DNA from 3 places in the Ferrimonas sp. YIN67 genome. Region 3 is predicted to be linked to each of the others. Evidence: predicted binding sites of a transcription regulator. Region 3 holds the regulator's gene; each other region holds the start of a gene.
The links. Region 3 encodes sigma-54, which starts transcription at its own class of promoters, with help from an activator protein. Its sites were predicted from a motif close to GTTGGCACGNNNNTNGNNT; they were not measured.

Region 1 (3,249 bases), on a different contig from region 3:
GATCCGCGCCTTCCGTCGGAGGATGATCGGCCAGATGGATCTCCAGACCGCGACCCGGCGGCTGCGAAAAGCCCTTTCGGAAAGTGTTCTCTGAAGCAAACAGGAAAGGGTTATAGGGCATGGGAGGAAGAGTGCCGGGCACCTGAGTTACGGGCAGACTCAGTTCAAACTGATATTGCAGCCCATCGTCACACCCCGCCTGCGTTCGGTAGTACCGACAAGGGGCCTCAAGCAAGCCATGTGCATCGTCAAAGATCCGAACGATCGCCTCACTGCGTCCCGACTCCAACGAGCCGGTCGCGACGGAATCGACTCCATTGATCCTTAACTTGATCCTGTCCGCGTCGATCGACGCCCTGGGCATGCCAGGAAGGTGCCAGGCAAAACCATTGTGGTAGTCGGCACCGGCTGCCAGCAACACCCCACTGAGATCGATACGGATCAGGCTGCCGTTGCTGCGAACTTCCGTCGTGCGGATCGCCATCACCAGATCATTCATGTCGTAATCCGCCTGATGGGGCCAATGATCCTCAAAGGCCAAGGTGGCCCAACTGCTGGCAGACGGGTAGTAGCTGTAGGTCAAGGGGATCTGGGACAACTCGATGGGATGATCTTCCACCTCGCCATCCCCGGCACCGCCATTGGGACCGATCCCAGTGACTGAGCTGATCCGAAAGCGTGCATAACTGCTGCCTTGAGACACATCGTCCGGCACCCGGATCAATATCCGGTGCTCGCCAGGATCCAGGTAACGGTCGGTCAACGCCTGCTCTCCCTCTGGCGCAAACTGCCCGTCACGATCCCAGTCAAAGAACCCCTGCAAGTAGCCGCCCTGACCGGATACCGTGATCAACAGCAACGCATCCTGACCGCTTTGCAGCGAGGTCATCACCATTACCCCGTCTTCATCATCCGACTGCGTGCTGTCATCGCTAAAGGGCGCCAAGTAGCCGTCATTGTCCGCATCCACCAGGCTGCCCAGACGAGGTCCCGAGTCACTCAAGGCATGCCGTGCCCCATTATTGGCCAGGGTCGTACCATAGCTGTCCGGGGCGTCGCCAAAGTCCGTATTGCTGGCGACCACTGGCGCGCTTGCACAACGGGCACCATCGTTTTGACCCGAACTCGGCCCGTAGGCAAACAAGGTGGCCCCATCGGGGATATTGTTGGGATCCCGCAGATCCAGACGATAGATCTGCCCGTCCTGATTACGGGACACATAAAAATACCCAGACTTTTCAAAGTAGCCAGCGCCAAAAGTGCCCGTGATCCCCGCATTGGCAACCGCCGTGGCACTGCCGTCAACAATATCGATGCGGTGCAGGATCCCCGTGCTGTTATCCAGCGCATAGAGCATGCCATCGCCAGGATGGAAGGCAAAGTCGGTGAGATTGAGGCTTTGATCGGCCCCCTGCAACTGGGTCGCCTGCATTCGCCCCGCTCCGGACAGAGGAATGGCAAAGAGCCCGAGGTTCTTTTTGTAGATCCAGTAGGTGTCCCCGGCAACATCCCCAACAAAGAAGTGGACCCCGGCAGGTAGGCCGCTCACCCCTTGGGGAGTCGCCTGAAGATCACTGCCAATCTGCACCACATCCAGGCGAACTTTGCTAAATCCGTAGATATAACGGTCGGTTTCATTGAATCCGACGGCATTGATCGTCCCACTGATCCCGGTACTGGGCGCCAACAGCTCAGACGACCCCGTAACCAGATCCACTCCGTAGACCAATGTGGTCGGATCCTGAAATAGAAACGCTTCCGTGGGGCACTCTTCGAAAGGTAACGCCCAAAGCGTTCCGGGCAGCAGGCTGAGCAACAAGACGTAGTGGCGCATAGAGGGCTTCTCCTCTGCAATAGGTTTCTGCCTAAAGCAAACTTTGCGCCAAACTATAAGACCTTGTTTAAAAGCTATTTTTTTATGAGCCCTCCTAACTTATTGCGAAATGCAAAAGTCCTGATCATTCCGGCGTTTGGCAACTCCGCAGCATTGAACCTCGGCTAAATCATCGCTCCGAATGGTGCGCCACCCGACAAACTGTGAATGTGCCCAGGCTTGGGGAGCCGGGCTTTTAGGACCGCTCCCGGATCTTAAGAGCACAACGCAGCTGCTGCGCCAAAGGCGCCCTTGAAAATGGAGCCGACTTAAGAAGAGCTATTTTGGCGAGCCGTTCCATTGGCAATTTTGTCAAAGCAGTGCCAACTTTGATTCAATGAATCCAAAACCGGCTAACAGAATGAAATCGTTCTTTTTGATCACCCTAAGCTGCTTGCTGATGGCCTGTGAGCAGGGGCCAGTCCACTACGCCGAAGGGACCCATTATTCAGTGATCGAGGGGGCCCAGCCCACTGCAGTGCCGACAGTGACCCAGTTCTTTTCGCTCTATTGCGGCCACTGCTACGAATTTGAAAAGGGCCTGCCAACGATCAAGGCGGGATTGCAGCAAGGGGTCCAATTCGAGCAGATCCACGTCGACTTTATCGGCCCTCAGGGCCCGCAGCTCACCACTGCCCTCATCGTAGCCGACAAGCTCCAACAAACAGATCAGATCAAGCATGCCCTGTTTGATGCCATCCATGAAAAGCGGATGAGTTTCTCTGAGCCCACTGAGCTCCTTGAGCTGATCAAAGGGCTAGATCTCCCGGTTCAACAGTACCAGAGACTCTCTCGCCATCCCGAGATCCAGGCTAGCCTCAGCCAGCAACAGCAGCTCAGAGAAGATGCCCAGATCCGTGGCGTACCGGCACTGATGGTGAATGGCCGCTACCGGGTCAACCTGGAAGAGATCGATTCAGAGGAGGCTCTGACGGCCCTGTTGAACTACCTGGCGATGGGCAGGCAAGCTGAGTAAGCCGGAACTCGATCCCTGTGGCCCCGGGCGAGAAGAAAACAAAAACGGCACCCTACTGGGTGCCGTTTTTTTGCCCAACGCCTCTTAGCTGCGTTTAAACAGCAAAGAGCCGTTGGTACCACCAAAGCCAAAGGAGTTACAAAGGGCGTAATCCAGTTCAACCTTGCGGGCGCCGCCCGTGTTGAAGTCCAGATCGCACCCTTCGCTGGGGTTCTCCAGGTTGATGGTCGGTGGGACTTCCTGGTTGTGCAGCGCCAGGATGGTGAAGATGGCTTCAACCGATCCGGCAGCACCCAGCAGGTGTCCGGTCATGGACTTGGTGGAGCCCATGATCAACTTGTAGGCATGTTCGCCAAACAAGCCCTTCACGCCATTCACTTCGGCGATATCACCCGCAGGG
Region 2 (3,249 bases), on a different contig from region 3:
ACCGCCGCTCTCCAGATCCAGCGCACTGTCAAGGCCATGAACGATGTCGATGCACTTACCGATGCTCTTGCCCTTCTGTTCCATGCGATTGGCGTTGAGGTGTCCCTCCGCCCGGGCCAACTCTTCAAGCAGGCCATTGAGCAGCATGCGCACCAGCTCATGCTGGTTCGCCGCCGCCGCGCGGGCGTTCACATTGGTGTGTTTATAAGCATCAAATGCATTGTTGTCCGTGAGCATGAGTCTCTCGTTAAAACATCAAAAAAAGTAAATTAATAGAAGAACATACTGGATTGCTGCATCTGCAGCGTAAGCTGTTCTACGCGAACGAATTGGGACAGGTAGCGGTTGTAGACCTGCTCCATGCGCATGTCATGCTGAGCCATCTTGTCTTCGACGCGACGGATATTGCTGTCCATGGAGGTTTGACGGCTTTTCAGATAGCCGTTGTCCTCGGTCAGGGAGGACACCGCACCATCCAGGCGTTCAAACAGGCCACCCTCTTCGGTGAAGAAATCCTGAACGGCACTACCATGGGTATCCAGTGCGGTTTCAAGCTTACCGCTGTCGAGCTTCAGCTTGCCGTCGCGGCCGACTTCGATCCCAAGATCGTGCAGTGTCAGCCCAGCAGACGAAGTACCGTACATCTCGCTGCGCAGCTTCTGGGACAGGGCGCGCAGGGCCGGATCGCCGTTGAGGACGCCAACATCTTGGTCGCTTGGTGGCTTAAAGCCCGCATCGTCATCGTCATCGTCATCATCACCGCTGTCGTTATCGTCCAGTTCCACCTCCTTGCCGAAGGTGTAGTGGGCGATCTCGTCGATCATCCGGTTAAAGTCTTTGATGAAGGACTGAACGGAATCGGTGATCCCCTCCTTGTCCTGGCCCACAGTAACGCGCAAGGGTTCGTTGGCCGCGGTGGTCTGCTTCAGCTCAATGGTCAGGCCATCAACCACGTTTTCCAATACATTGGACGAGGAGGTAATGGTGATCGGATTAGTGTCCCCCATCAGCACAATGGCATCCTGGGCCTTGGACAGCTCCTGTACCGCCACAGCGCTGCCATTGGGCTGCTGGAGCTCAATCACGTTATCCGCACCGGTCTCCTCCGAGGTCAGCACCAGGTGCACTTCCCCATCGGTACGCACCAGGCTGGCCTGCACCCCAGGGTTGTCCGCAGAATCGTTAATGGCGTCGCGCAGCGCTTCCATCGAATCGATACCACTCATATCGATGGTCATCGGCTCACCACCGAGCGAAATGGTGTATTCGCCAGTCAGGTTGGCCGGATCAAAATCCTTGGAGGAGAGCGCCACCTGATGGGCCTGGGCCAACTGCTTTACATGAAAGCTGTACTCACCGGACGCCGCGCCGGCACCGGCAGTGATATTGGCGATGCTCTCATCCGAAACGGTCACGCCCATCTTGGAGAAGTCGTCATCGGCAATGTTGCCCATACGACTGCTGAAACTGTTGAGACGTGACTCGACCGCCTTATAGGCATTGAGCTGGGCCTCGTACTGCTTCATCTGAATGCTGTACAGCTGATCTTTGGGCGCACGTTCAGCCTGAATCAGCATGGCCGCCATCTGGGCGGGGTTGATACCGGAACCGATCATAAATACTCCTTAGTGCCCACAACGAGGCAAGAATGATGCCAATAATTTTTCCTTGGTTTATGAGGGCTTAGCATAGGAAAGGGAAACATTTCCTCCCTTAACTTCCGCCATCCTGCATCCGGAGGAAGTGCTTCTTCCGGGTGAAAAACAAGGAATTTCTAACACTCCCAAGGCGTCGTCGGCGAAGGCGAACTTAAGGGCATTGACGTTAGAGGACGCGGCGCGATACCTGTCAGGACGAAAAAAACTCGACCCCCGTAGTGAAAAGGCCAAAAAAGGATGGAGCACCGTCAAGCGAGTGGATTTGAAGGCGGAGTTTCGAGGTTCCCACCGGAGGTCTCAGACACCTCTAAAGGGGCCCTTTACAGGCCCCAGGGGTAACTGAGGGCAATCTGCAGCGACTCGGTCAAGTGTCGAGACAGATCAGAGTGACTGGCTCACTGGCCGTCACGTTAACCTACGGCTAAAGGCCAGCTTCATGTCGATGCCGCAAGGCTGGCCCGGGGGACAGCCTTGCGGCAGATAACGCATATAATGCGGCTATCACCCCTGCGGGACAGTGGCTTGACGTGCACCATACCTTGGCTCCGAGTGCCCCATTTCCTTCCCAAACGGGATTAAGGGCAGCGGGACTCACCAATTAACTTGAAAAATTCCTGTGAAACAAAAAACGGAAAGCCGTGGCTTCCCGTTTATCAATCGACTTGAGGCCCTGCCCCCGGTCAGGGTTGACCAAACAACTCGACCAGTTCGTATTCAAAGTAATCGGCGAGTCCGTTAAAGTCACCGATCGACTGGCACTTCAACATCGCAGGAAAGACCACTTGAGCTTGCTCCAGCTTGAGGCCTGTCAGTTTGGGAAACTGGTCCGCTAACCGAGGCATCAGCTCACCGATCGCGATCCGCCCATCCATAATCTCGCCTTGGCGTAGCATTTTTGCAGCACGCTTCATCTCTTTGATCAAATGTGGGTTGCTCATGCTACCTCCTTCAAACAATCGGTTCCTTTTATTGCTGCACCTATCATGCTCGCATTAACAAAGCGGACCGAACTGGCCCATTCGATATAATCCTCTAGCTCTCGCAGGTACATTGCCATGTTGGACTCGGTAGCTAACCATTCGCCATTGGTTCCTAGTACACGACGATGTGCACCTTTGGCACTGGCACCCAATTCTCCGTCATCATAACCTGTGTGGGTCTGTCCACGAGGATAAGCGAAATCACAGCCATGCAACTCTATTTCAAAAACCCCCATCCTTACAGCCAAATCAACGGCAGTATGGGTCACACTCCCAGCCCCGTAAAGGCGCCCTACCTTTGCTTTGCTTGCCCATTTATCATACATTTTGCCCAATCTGATTGCAGCATATCGCGGCCCTCGCCATTGGTTTAGCACCTCTTTATTGCTATGTGGGAAATAAACAAGGGGTACCTTATCCAAACGTTCTACCTGGAGGTGCTCTGCAGTGATCTTCGCATCAACAGTAACCACATAGTCTGGCTTAATACCTGCGTCTAAGAGTGGCTTAACCGCGGTATCAACAGCGATCAGTATCGCTTGGTCTTGTTGTTCACGGATCCGCTCTATTCCTTCTCCCAATGAAGGACCTGTTGCCAGCACTAGCGCCTT
Region 3 (3,249 bases):
ACCTGATTGAATTGAAGAGCAAGGTAAGCGCTACCTATGAAGTGCAATAAATTAATCTTACTGGGCCTGCTTGTGCTGGCCCCAAACGGCTTCGCCAGCGAAGCCGACTTCCAGCAACCGGTCAAAGTGACTGCCGATACCTCCAGTGGTGACTTTACCAACCGCACCCTGGAATATCGTGACAACGTGGTGATCGAGCAGGGCAGCCTGCGCATCGAAGCGGAAAAGCTGGTGCTTGAGTCCAGCGAAGACAAGAGCCGCCAAATCATGATCGCCACGGGTCAGCCGGCCACCTATCAGCAGGTGATGGATAACGGCCTGCTGGCCAAGGCCCAAGCCAACGAGATCCGTTACAACATCAATACCCAGCTGCTGACCATGACGGGCAATGCCCAATTGAGTCAGGAGGGCAGCCTGGTACGGGGCGAAACCATCAGTTACAACGCGCGCCTGCAACAGCTGACGGCCCAAGGCAGTAAAGAGGAACAGATCACCACCATCTTTATGCCTCAGACTCCCGAGGAACAGGAAGCAGTGGAAGAGACCGAAGCGGAGCCGCAGCCATGAGTGGATCCGTACTGAAAGCGGAACAACTGGCCAAGAGCTACAACGGCCGCCAGGTGGTAAAGAGCGTCGGACTGGAGGTGAAAACCGGCCAGATTGTTGGCCTGTTGGGACCCAACGGCGCCGGCAAAACCACCACCTTCTACATGGTGGTGGGCCTGGTGCAAAACGACAAGGGGCGGATCAGCATCGATGATGAGGAGATCACCCTGCTGCCGATGCACTCTCGGGCCCGCAAGGGGATCGGCTACCTGCCTCAGGAGTCCTCCATCTTCCGCAAACTCAGCGTTTTCGACAACCTGATGGCGGTGCTGCAGACCCGCAAGGACCTGAGCAAGGCTCAGCGCCTGGAGAAGCTGGAGCAGTTGCTGGAGGAGTTCAACATCACCCATATTCGTGACAGCCTGGGGATGAGCCTGTCCGGCGGCGAACGTCGCCGAGTGGAGATCGCTCGCGCCCTGGCGGCCGATCCCCAGTTCATTTTGCTGGATGAACCCTTCGCCGGGGTCGACCCCATCTCGGTGATCGACATTAAGAAAATTATCCAGCATCTGAAACTGCGTGGACTGGGCGTCTTGATCACCGACCACAATGTGAGGGAAACTTTGGACGTTTGCGAATATGCTTATATCGTCAGTCATGGTGAAATGATTGCTCAGGGCGCACCGGAAGACGTCCTCAATAACAAACTGGTACGCTCCGTTTATCTGGGCGATCAGTTCAAACTCTAACGGATCCCGCTGGCCCATACCGGGATCCCAGAGTCGTACAACAAGGATCGGGCACTGAATGAAGACCTCTCTTCAGCTAAAGCTGGGACAACAGCTCACTATGACACCCCAGTTGCAGCAGGCGATCCGTCTGTTGCAACTGTCGACACTGGATCTGCAACAGGAGATCCAGGAAGCGCTGGAGTCCAACCCCCTGCTGGAGCAAACCGACGAGTTTGAGTCCGAACCCGGGGAAAACCATCAGGATGTCAGCGCATCCGACGAAAATGGCGACAGCAGCAAACCGGAAGCCTCCGAGATGGAGACCGGCGAAGCCATGGGCCAGACCGAGATGACCGACGACCTGCCGCTGGACAGTACCTGGGACGATGTCTACAGCGCTGCACCGGCCAGCCCGGCCGGTCCCGTCCGGGACGATGACGACAGCTTCTACCAGGGGGAAACCAGCGTCGATCTGCAAAGCCATCTGATCTGGCAGATGGAGCTGACCCCGATGACCGACAGGGATCGGGCCATCGCGACCACGGCCATCGACGCCATCGACGAACACGGCTACCTGACCATCAGTGCCGAAGAGATCCTCGAGGCCCAGGGCGCCGAAGATCTGGAGCTGGATGAAATCATGGCCGTGCTCAAGCGGGTCCAACAGTTCGATCCGGTCGGCTGCTGCGCCCAGGATCTCACGGACTGCCTGCTGATCCAGCTCGCTCAGTTCGATGAAACGACGCCCTGGAAAGCAGAGGCCATCAACCTGCTTCAGGAACATATGGATCTTCTTGCCAATCGGGACTTTCGCACCCTGCTGCGGCGCACTAGACTCAAAGAAGATGAGTTAAGGGCCGCTATGGAACTGATCCAATCGCTCAATCCCCGTCCCGGCAGCGCCATCGCCCCCAGCGATAGCCAGTACGTGATCCCGGACGTATCTGTCAGCAAGAAGCAGGGCCGCTGGGTTGTCGAACTCAATCCGGATTCCGTGCCGAAACTGCGCATCAACGAGCAATACGCCGCCCTGTCCAAGGGAGCGCGTAACAATGGTGACAGCCAGTTTGTCCGCGGCCACCTGCAGGATGCCAAATGGTTTATCAAGAGCCTGGAGAGCCGCAACGAGACCCTGATGAAAGTGGCCAACTGCATCGTCCAATACCAGCAAGGCTTCCTTGAATATGGTGATGAGGCGATGAAACCCATGGTGCTCAACGACGTCGCCGAGGCAGTGGAGATGCACGAATCCACCATCAGCCGGGTGACCACCCAGAAGTACATGCATACCCCGCGTGGGATCTACGAACTGAAATATTTCTTCTCCAGCCATGTCAGTACCGACGGCGGTGGTGAATGCTCCTCCACCGCTATCCGGGCCCTGATCAAAAAGCTGGTGGCCGCCGAGAGCCCGAAGAAGCCTCTCAGCGACAGCAAGATGGCACAGCTTCTCGCGGAGCAGGGGATCCAGGTTGCGCGGCGTACCATCGCCAAGTACCGGGAAGCCCTCTCCATCCCCCCCTCGAACCAGCGCAAAGTGCTCTAAGCACACCGCAACGGAGGTTAACCTATGCAGATCAATCTTACCGGGCACCACGTCGAAGTCACCGAAGCCTTGCGAGACTATGTGCATGAAAAGTTTGAGCGATTGCAACGCCATTTCGATCACATCAACAACGTTCATGTCATACTCAATGTCCAGAAGCTTCAGCAAATCGCCGAAGCCAAGCTGCATCTCAACGGGGGAGAGGTGTTTGCCACCCATGAGCATGAGAACATGTACGCAGCCATCGACGGCCTGGTGGACAAGCTGGATCGTCAAGTCATTAAACATAAAGAGAAAATTTCCAGGCACTAATGGAAATCAATGAACTACTCTCGCCGGAGCGCACCCGTTGCGTTGCCCCCGGCCTCAGCAAAAAACGGGCACTGGAGATGATCAGCGAGCTGGCATCTTCTCAGTGCCCGGAGT

Region 1: the regulator sigma-54 is predicted to act here: its motif matches at 1,869-1,887, upstream of AC2D8U_RS18065 (LruC domain-containing protein).
Region 2: the regulator sigma-54 is predicted to act here: its motif matches at 1,641-1,659, upstream of fliD (flagellar filament capping protein FliD).

Annotation. Positions count from the first base shown of each region.
Region 1 is NZ_JBXVVJ010000010.1:31,048-34,296, forward strand. Features, by position in the region: gene AC2D8U_RS18065 (LruC domain-containing protein) at 1-1,834, opposite strand, end outside; gene AC2D8U_RS18070 (thiol:disulfide interchange protein DsbA/DsbL) at 2,235-2,849, shown strand; gene fabF (beta-ketoacyl-ACP synthase II) at 2,934-3,249, opposite strand, start outside.
Region 2 is NZ_JBXVVJ010000016.1:16,603-19,851, reverse strand. Features, by position in the region: gene fliS (flagellar export chaperone FliS) at 1-237, opposite strand, end outside; gene fliD (flagellar filament capping protein FliD) at 270-1,616, opposite strand; gene AC2D8U_RS20680 (hypothetical protein) at 2,339-2,596, opposite strand; gene AC2D8U_RS20675 (motility associated factor glycosyltransferase family protein) at 2,593-3,249, opposite strand, start outside.
Region 3 is NZ_JBXVVJ010000006.1:255,100-258,348, reverse strand. Features, by position in the region: gene lptC (LPS export ABC transporter periplasmic protein LptC) at 1-50, shown strand, start outside; gene lptA (lipopolysaccharide transport periplasmic protein LptA) at 37-567, shown strand; gene lptB (LPS export ABC transporter ATP-binding protein) at 564-1,295, shown strand; gene AC2D8U_RS14330 (RNA polymerase factor sigma-54) at 1,354-2,823, shown strand; gene hpf (ribosome hibernation promoting factor) at 2,848-3,135, shown strand; gene ptsN (PTS IIA-like nitrogen regulatory protein PtsN) at 3,135-3,249, shown strand, end outside.